3 regions of the Paraburkholderia sp. BR10923 genome follow, and region 3 is predicted to be linked to each of the others. Evidence: riboswitches for the same ligand, from Rfam matches in the RefSeq annotation. Region 3 holds a riboswitch; each other region holds the start of a gene.
What was found. A riboswitch is a leader RNA that binds a small molecule or an ion and turns the genes downstream of it on or off. The one in region 3 is predicted to bind cobalamin.

Region 1 (2,953 bases), on a different contig from region 3:
GAAGAGCTTAAAAATTGAGCAGTGCCGCGTACAACATGAATTAGTTAGGCGTCCAATTGGATTTCCCTAGGCGCCGCGTCGAGTGGAGTTGCGAAAAGCCGTTAAGCAGCTTTTCCACAGAAAATGTTCGCAAGGCTGTGGATAACTGCTCTACAACCGCGCCAAGTACTTGATCCAAAACCATTCTCGCGCGTTGCGCGCGAAGCGTCGCCGCTTGCGCGGCCACGCGTCACCGTCTTATTCAAGCGGACTTCATCGTCACCCGCGCATTCGTACGCATAAAAGCACTGCGCTCGACCATCGCGCCGAACAACAGCCCGATCGTCGTCCACATGACCACCTGCATGCCGATCGCCGCGACGCGGAACTTCCACAGCAGCACGGCCGGGAACGTGGCCGGCACTTCATTGATGACCGGCATCGACAGTTGTACGGCCGCGATGATCGCGACGAATACGAGCCCCGCGACGATCGAGCCGTTCCATGCACCCAGCTTCGCCGCCGCGCGGCGCCGCACCTTCAGCGAAAACACCATCGTTGCGAGCGAAATCGCGATCATCAGAAAGAACAGGCCCGTGCGCGCGCCGATCGTGTCCGGATCACCGACCGACGGCGGATTGGCCGGATACTTGATATTCGGCACGACCACGATGGCGATGAACGCGCCAAGCGCGAGCCACGCAGACAGCGCGCGCACGCTCAACGAACCCGCGCGTCCATACGCATAAGCAAACACCAGCGAGAACAGACCGCCGAATGCCGCGCCATACGTGACCACGCCAGTCAGCAGGCCGAGGCCAGCCTGCGTCTCACGGCTCACGATTTCGGGCTCGGGCGCCTCGCCGCGCGCCGCGGCCGCTTTCTCTTCGAATGAAATCGCCTGATCGACCTGTGGTTCGCCGACGATTCGCGCGAACGCGAACGTGAGCAAGCCCGCGACGATGCCCGCGAGCATCCCGCGCACCAACAATTTACCTACCATGTCGAACTCCGTTAGTGGCAGGGAAAGCCAAGCAGATGGCGGCCGTCGTGCACGAACTCATGCACGTACATGCCGGGCACGAGCGACGTCGCACCCTGTTCCGCACCAACGAAGTAAAGCGCGAGCAACAGCAGCAAGCCGCCGAATACGACCCACGGCAGCAGTTCACGCAAGGGAATGGGAGTGGGCTGGGCCGCCGGTTGCGCGGCGCGATCGAAAACAGCTTCGGTCATGATGGACATCTCCTGGGGTAACGCGCCCCGATAGTCGATTGCAGAGGAATGGTGCGAAGCTCAGGTCTGGCTTTCGGCTCTTGTGGATTGCAAGGCCGATTACAGTGGCGCGACCGCGCCGGGCTCTCACCGGCTTCCGTGCTTCGCATTGTCGGTATTCTACGCGCTAAACTGCGGCTTCCGCGACGGCGAGGGCTGCGCCGCAACGCGCAACGCACGCCGCGAGCCCGTCAAGCCACGCAGGCAAGTGCGAATGAGGCACCAACGCAAAGAATGGATACGCGACTATTACTGGTGAGCCATGCGGCAACGGCCGCGCAGCGCGCGGGCTGCTTCCCCGCCGACGATCCGCTCGACGCGCGCGGCCGCGCCGAAGCCGAAGCGGCGCGCGCCCGTCTCGCGCTTCCCGCCGACGCCACCGTATTCACCAGCCCCGCCGCCAGCGCCCGCGAAACGGTCGCCGCGCTCGGTCTGAGCGCCACGCCTGCCGACGCATTGGCGGATATCGACTATGGCAAATGGCGCGGCCAGCGCCTCGCGGAGATTGCCGACGAAGCCCCCCGCGAACTCGCCGCCTGGACGCGCGAGCCCGACGCAGCACCGCCCGGGGGTGAATCGTTCGATCGACTCTTGCGGCGGGTCGGAGAGTGGCTCGACGCGCAACAGGCAGACGTACGCTCATGCAACGCGGTCAACGATGCAGGCTTCGCGGCCTCTGCACACGGTCGAACCATCGTCGCGATCACCCACGCAACGCTTCTGCGAGCGGCAATCGTGCATGCCCTCGGCGCATCGCCAACCGTGTTCTGTCGCATCGAGATCACGCCGCTGTCGGTCGTCGAATTGCGCCACTCGCGACGCGGCTGGTCATGGTGGCCGTCTGCCACCGCCTGACCGGAACCGCCGCTTACCTGCCCGACACCACGAGCCGCAACCGGTTCGCCCCCTCGGGAGTCAGCGTGATTTCGGTGCGTCGATCCTTCGCGCCGAGATAAAAGTGCTGACGTCCCGGCGAATTCTGATCGTGCGTTGCATCGGGCAGGCACGACGCGATGTCGGCCGCGACCGCTTCCAACGCATCCGCGTTCGAGCCCGCCGCCTGATGCGGCGTCCACGTGCACTGGAAACTACGATGCGCGGCTGAACATTGCGCGTCGTCGCCATAGGGTTGCGCGACGCCTTTGCCGTCGTCGGGCGTCAGCGAGGTGAAGCCGTCGGGCGCCGCGGCGACGATCCGTTTCAGCGCGCCGCAAGGTCTGAGGCTATCGTCGGCGGATGCGCCGACCGGCAACAGCGCAACGAGCGATGCCGCGGTAAGCGCGATAGCGGAGAGTCGATAGGTTTTCATGTTGCGCGTGAAGCTTCCAGAGGGCTGCTGAAAAAAGCTCGCAGCGAGCCACCCTCAATAGCACGCTTCATGCCCATCCGCGCGAACACCCAGCACGCAGGCGGCGCAGGACGGCACACAAATTGCGTGGCGCCATACCGGCCGCAACATCACGCCGCTTCCGATCAAAGCCACTGCCGACGTCATTTCAACCATCATGTCGACTACCACCGCCGCCCCCACCCGCGCCCGCTTATCGTCGGGCATCGCAGGAATCGACGACATCCTCGGCGGTGGTCTTACGCCGAACCGCATGTACCTGATAGAGGGTGCGCCAGGCACGGGCAAAACGACCCTGGCATTGCAATTCTTACTCAAGGGCCTCGACGAAGGGCAGACCGGTCTTTACGT
Region 2 (2,953 bases), on a different contig from region 3:
CCGAGCCGCCGGTGATAGCGCGCGAGACCCGCGGTGATCGTGGTCTTGCCTTGTCCCGAGGCGGGCGCGCTGATGAACAGCGCGGGGCACGCTGCGGAGCGAGTCCCCTTGGGGGGCGCCCCGAAGGAAGTCCCGTTGGGGGGCGCGGACATCGCTCAGAACTCCACGCCGCGCTGTGCCTTCACACCCTGCTCGCGATACGGATGCTTGATCGCGCGCATTTCGGTGACGAGGTCGGCGGCTTCGATCAGCGCGTCGGGCGCATGGCGCCCGGTCACGACGACGTGCAGCATCGGCGCGCGCGCGTTAATCACGGCGAGCACTTCGTCGAGCGGCAGGTACTCGTACTTCAGCACGGTGTTCAGTTCGTCGAGGATCACCATCTGATAGTCGCCGCTTTCGATCATCCGCCGCGCTTCGTTCCAGCCCTTGCGCGCGGTTGCCATGTCGGCTTCGCGGTTCTGCGTGTTCCACGTATAGCCGTCGCCCATCGTGACGAAATCGCATTGCGCGATCGCTCCGAGGAAATCGCGCTCCGACGTATGCAGCGCGCCCTTGATGAACTGCACGACACCCAGCCGCATGCCGTGGCCGAGCACCCGCACGGCCATGCCGAACGCGGCCGTGCTCTTGCCCTTGCCGGTGCCGGTGTTGACGATCAGCAGGCCTTTTTCGACGGTAGCGCTGGCCTGCTTCTTTTCGTGGCCTTCGCGGCGCCGTTCGGTCATGCGTTGATGCGATTCGGGATCGGTTTTCATCGGAGGTCCTGGTCTTGAGGGGCGGGATGGAAGGGCGCTACGTCGCCGGGTGCGCTGTCGCTCGCCGCCGCAATCGCGACCGTAATGCCGGCGTGCGTGGTCTTGTGTACGACCAGACGTGCGTTTTGCGCGATTGTCGCGCGGACCGACGCTGCTGCCGCCAGTAGCGCACACGGTTCGCACACACCGTCGACACCAAGATGCGCGCGCGCGGCCGCCGACGGCGACGCGACCGGTGCGGCGGCGATCTGCTCGCGGCTGAACAGTTGCAGCGGTAGTTGATGGCGCGAACAGAATTCGAGCAGACCTGCTTCGTTGGCTTTGGCGTCGATCGTCGCAATGGTGTGGATCTGCTCGAAGGCATTCGAACCGAGTGCTGCGCGCACGGCGGCTTCGATGTCAGCCGCATCGCTGTGCAAGCGGCAACCTATGCCGACGCTCAGCGTTTTAATCGCGCTCGCAGCTTGTTCGTGATCGACTCGGCCGTCGCGTTTGGCCGCATCACGCGCAAGCGCGAACGAGGCCACGCCGCCGATCACGACGATCGCCGGCGAGCCGAGCCCCGCGCGCACGACCGCCTCGGCAAACTCGCGCAGCGGCGCGAGCACGTGACGCTGCTCCGGCCGCGTCGCCGATTCGATCGCCGCGCAGGGCGTATCGGCGGACATGCCGGCCGCGAGCAACGCGCCGACGATTTCGCCGAGCCGCCGCATGCCCATATAGATCACGAGCGTCATGCGCGTCGCGGCGAGCGCGGCCCAGTCCGGTTCGCCGCTGCCGGCGCCGTGGCCGGTGACGAACACGACGCCCTGCGCGTAATCGCGATGCGTGACCGCGATGCCGAGCGTCGCGGGCGCGGCGATGCCGGCCGTGATGCCGTTGATCACGTCGACTTCAACACCAGCCGCCTGCAGCGCCTGCAATTCTTCGCCGCCGCGGCCGAACACGAACGGATCGCCGCCTTTGAGCCGCGCCACGCTGCGTCCCGCGCGCAGATGCCCGAGCATTTGCGCGACGATGTCCGCTTGCGGAGTCGACGGATGGCCGCCGCGCTTGCCGACGTATACGACTTGCGCGTTGGCGCCCGCGAACTGCAGAACGTCGGGATTGACCAGATCGTCGACCAGCACGACATCGGCCTGCGCGAGCGCACGGGTGGCCTTCAGCGTCATCAGTTCGACGTCGCCGGGACCGGCGCCGATCAGCCAGGCGCGCGTCATCGCGGCGTGCATGGCGCATGCCATGCGGAGATGGGAGGGGAGTGGCGGCGTGCGACGGTGCGCGCGGCGGTGAATATGGATGTCATGCGGTACAGCGAATCCGGGCGCGGCCACTCGTGCGGTTCGCGGCGGATTCTTCAGTGAGAACGCCACGACACGCGCGATGCCGCGCTACTACGCCTTCACATCCGTTCCCCGCGGATTCCGGCGGCCGGCGGCGCAACCCGATGCACGCATGCATGCGGCGCCGCCTCCGCGTCTGGCCGGTATCCGGGCTGGCGGCCTCACGCGCTTCGCCTTCCCGTCCCGGTTTGCGAATCTGCGGATTCGCGGGGACAGTGGCATCAAAAAACGCATGCGCGGCACAGCGGAATCGAAGCTGAATCGAACCGCGCGCCGCAGGTCGCTTACCGTTGCGGGGACAGCACAGGTTGAACGCGCGACGCGCTGCCTGTTTCCCGTTTAACTGCACATGCGAGCGCATGTGCGGGCACCAAACGCGCGCATACGATAGCACATGACGCCTTGCCGGATAAGCCGCGGCGGCGCTTTCCGACGCCCTGCGTTCCTTGACTGCGCATGCCCGGGGGCCTACACTCGCACGCACTTTGGGTGCTCGCGTGCGCGTTCGTGCGCATGCAGTTAAACGGGAAACAGGGAGCCATCTGCGCTAGAGCGGCTAACCTGTGCTGTCCCCGCAACGGTAAGCGGAAAGCGGTTCCGGCTTGATAGCCGGGCGCCGCGGTGCCGACTTCGATGTCCTCGCGCAAGGTCGCGTCGACATATCACCACTGGACGAGAAACCACTCGTCCGGGAAGGGGAAGCGGCGCTTTCGCCAGCCCGGATACCGGCCCGAAGAAGCAGAACGACCGCCGCGGGGATGCGGCGGCGCGTTCATGACCTCAGTTCCGCTTTCTGTATTTCCGTTGTCGCGGCAATGCCGTCGTTCGTCCCCGTGTCTGGTGATCGCTGGT
Region 3 (2,953 bases):
AGCAGTTCCGATGCCAGCGACAGCGCCGCCATCACCGCGATGCGATCGGTGCCGCGCACATTGCTGCCGCTGCGGATTTTCTTCATCTCGGCGTCGACGCGCGCGACCGCCTCGAGCAGCGCGCCTTCCGTTTCAGGCGAACAGGCGAGACGGTAGGGTACTTCGAGAATCGATACTTCGATCTGCTTGGTGGTCATGCGCTTTCTCCGTGTCGGCTCACGTCGCCTTCCGCTTCCTCGTGTTCGGGCTGGGCGGACTCGAGCAGATCGAGCTGGTTATCCGGTTCGCTGCTTGCGCGTGCGCGCGGCAATTTTTCGAGAATCGCATTCAGGCGCACCTGAGCGTCGTCGATCTTGGCGGACAGCGCGTCGCGTTCCGCTTGCAGTGCATCGCGCTCGGCACGCAATTGCGCGAGTTCGGTGTGCGTGGCTTGTACTTCGGCACGCGTTTGCGCGAGTTGCTCTTCGAGCGCGATCCGCGCTTCGTTGTGGCGCTTGCTGATCGCAATCAGCTTGCCGATGTTCTGGGAGAGTGATTCGAGTTCGGTGAGCATGTGCTGCGTCCTCTAAAGACATCGCATTTTAGCGCGGAATATTACAGGTTCCGACAATTGTCTCGTTTCGAGACGTAACAGCATCGCTTCATGCAGGTTCGTTGCGAGTCGTGTCGTCGACCATAAGATCAAAGACCGGCAATCCATCGGACAATAACCTGCATTCGACAGAACGGATCGCGCTCCGGTTGGCCTTTCTTGACGCCCCGCGAAGCCGCTCCTACACTTCCCGCACTCTGGTGCCCGCGCGCGCTTTTCGGCGCGCGCAGTTAAACGGGAAGCAGGGCGCGCGCGGTGCCAAACCGGATGCGCGAACCTGCGCTGCCCCCGCAACGGTAAACGACCGCATGTGATGTGCTCATGCAGGTCGGTCCTTGTCGCACGGTTGGAAGTTCAATCTGCGAGTGTGCCACTGCGCGTCACGCGTGGGAAGGCGGGATCGATGTGTCGTAGCCCGGATACCGGCCAGAAAAGAGGGACGTCCCCCGCGAAAACGTTAAACATTGGGGGACGCCTCGTGACGCGTCGGCCTGCGGGGAAGCAGGCCGTGCATGCTATCCACAGGAATGTCATCCCATGTTGTCCCCCATCGCCCGCGCGACGCTGCTCGCGTTCGCGAGCCTGCCGCTCGTCGCGCATGCGCAAAGCGCCGAGCCTGTGCCTTCATCGTCCGCTGCGGATGCAAGCACCGCGAACGCCCCAAACGTTGCGGATGCGGCCAATCCCGCTTCCGCCGATGCATCGGGCAACGTGCTCTCGCCGATCGTCGTGACCGCACAACGCGGAGCGCAAGCGTTGCGCGACGCGATCCCGCAGACCACGCAGTTCGATCAGCAGGACATCGCCGACACGACCGCGACCGATCTGCCCGGCCTGCTGCGACTCGCGCCCGGCGCGCAAATCTCGCGCACGGGTGGCCCCGGTTCGACCACGAGCCTCTTTCTGCGCGGCGCGTCGTCGACGCAATCGCTGCTGCTGATCGACGGCGTGCGCGTCGATTCGGTGAGTCTCGGCTCCGCTCAGCTCGCACAGATTCCGCTCGACCAGGTCGATCACGTCGAAGTCGTGAACGGCAACGTGTCGGCGTTGTACGGCTCGGGCGCGATCGGCGGTGTCGTGCAGGTGTTCACGAAAGACGGCGGCGATCATCCGCCGCGCTTCAATTTTTCGCTCGGCTACGGCAGCTATCACACGCAGACGCAAACGGCCGGCGTGAACGGCGCGCTCGATCAGGACGGTCGCACGACCTTCAACATCTCGCTCGCGCGCACGAAGAACGACGGCTTTTCGTCGCTCGATCCGCTCGAGGCGCCGGGCGCGAATCCGAACGCGAACGGCAATCTGAACGAGAGCATCAGCGCGTCGCTGCGCCACAAGTTCACCGACAAGTGGGATGCGGGTGTCAGCTACTTCCAGTCGAACAACAACAACAGCTACGACAATGCGTACGGCGTGCCAACCGATCTGAACAACCTCTATAGCAAGGTGCGTCAGGTGTCGGTGTTTGCGAACGGCAAGCTGACCGACTGGTGGACCACCCACTTCACGCTCGCCGTGGGCGACGACCGCAGCGTATCGAACACCAATGGCATCTACAACGACCGCTTCGATACCGACAATCGCCAGTACACGTGGCAGAACGATTTCGCGCTCGCCGCGAACCAGAAGCTGCAATTCGGCTACGAACATCTCGACCAGATTCTCGACTCCGACACGTTCGCCGCGCCCGACCGTCACGTCGATTCGGTCTTCGCCGGCTACAGCGCACGCTTCGGCCGCAACCAGATTCAGGCCAACGTACGCCGCGACCAGTACTCCGATTTCGGCGGAGCGAACAGTTACTATCTCGGCTACGGTTTCGACATCACGTCGCGCTGGAAGGTAACCGCAAGCTATTCCGATGCGTTCCGCGCGCCGAGCTTCGACGATCTGTACTATCCGATCAGCGGCAACCCGTCGATCCAGCCGGAGCGCAGTCACTCGGTCGAAGCCGGTTTGCAGTACGCGACCGACGCGCTCGGCGTGATGCGTCTGAACGCATTCCAGACGCGCTATACGAATCTGATCGACTACGTGCAGACGATCCCCGGCATCTATCTCGCGGAGAACGTCGGCCATGCGAAGGTGCAGGGACTCGAAGGATCGTGGAGCGGTCATGTCGGCAAGACCGACGTACGCGCGACATTGACGCTGCAGAACCCGGTCGATCTCGACAGCGGTACCGACCTCGTGCGACGCGCGCGACGCTTCGGGTCGTTCGCGGCGAATCGCAGCATCGGTGGATGGCGGGTTGGGGGCGAGTGGATCGTCAGCGGTCCGCGTCCAGACAGCACCGGCAAGCTCGGCGGTTATGGCATCGTGAATCTATCGGCGCGCTACAACATCACGAAGGCGTGGTAC

Region 1: it holds a riboswitch for cobalamin, as region 3 does, so the genes downstream of both, AB3X94_RS05945 (CbtB-domain containing protein) here and AB3X94_RS08610 (TonB-dependent receptor) in region 3, are expected to answer to the same signal.
Region 2: it holds a riboswitch for cobalamin, as region 3 does, so the genes downstream of both, cobA (uroporphyrinogen-III C-methyltransferase) here and AB3X94_RS08610 (TonB-dependent receptor) in region 3, are expected to answer to the same signal.

The regions. Positions count from the first base shown of each region.
Region 1 covers NZ_JBFPKO010000002.1:559,059-562,011, reverse strand. The annotation lists gene AB3X94_RS05950 (CbtA family protein) at 242-982, opposite strand; gene AB3X94_RS05945 (CbtB-domain containing protein) at 994-1,215, opposite strand; cobalamin riboswitch at 1,257-1,404, opposite strand; gene AB3X94_RS05940 (histidine phosphatase family protein) at 1,489-2,109, shown strand; gene AB3X94_RS05935 (hypothetical protein) at 2,123-2,563, opposite strand; gene AB3X94_RS05930 (ATPase domain-containing protein) at 2,760-2,953, shown strand, end outside.
Region 2 covers NZ_JBFPKO010000037.1:34,632-37,584, forward strand. The annotation lists gene AB3X94_RS37070 (cobyrinate a,c-diamide synthase) at 1-152, opposite strand, end outside; gene cobO (cob(I)yrinic acid a,c-diamide adenosyltransferase) at 156-758, opposite strand; gene AB3X94_RS37080 (cobalamin biosynthesis protein) at 755-1,210, opposite strand; partial or broken gene cobA (uroporphyrinogen-III C-methyltransferase) at 1,253-1,978, opposite strand; cobalamin riboswitch at 2,222-2,491, opposite strand; cobalamin riboswitch at 2,572-2,850, shown strand.
Region 3 covers NZ_JBFPKO010000004.1:26,718-29,670, reverse strand. The annotation lists gene AB3X94_RS08620 (cell division protein ZapA) at 1-197, opposite strand, end outside; gene AB3X94_RS08615 (ATPase) at 194-553, opposite strand; cobalamin riboswitch at 774-1,038, shown strand; gene AB3X94_RS08610 (TonB-dependent receptor) at 1,130-2,953, shown strand, end outside.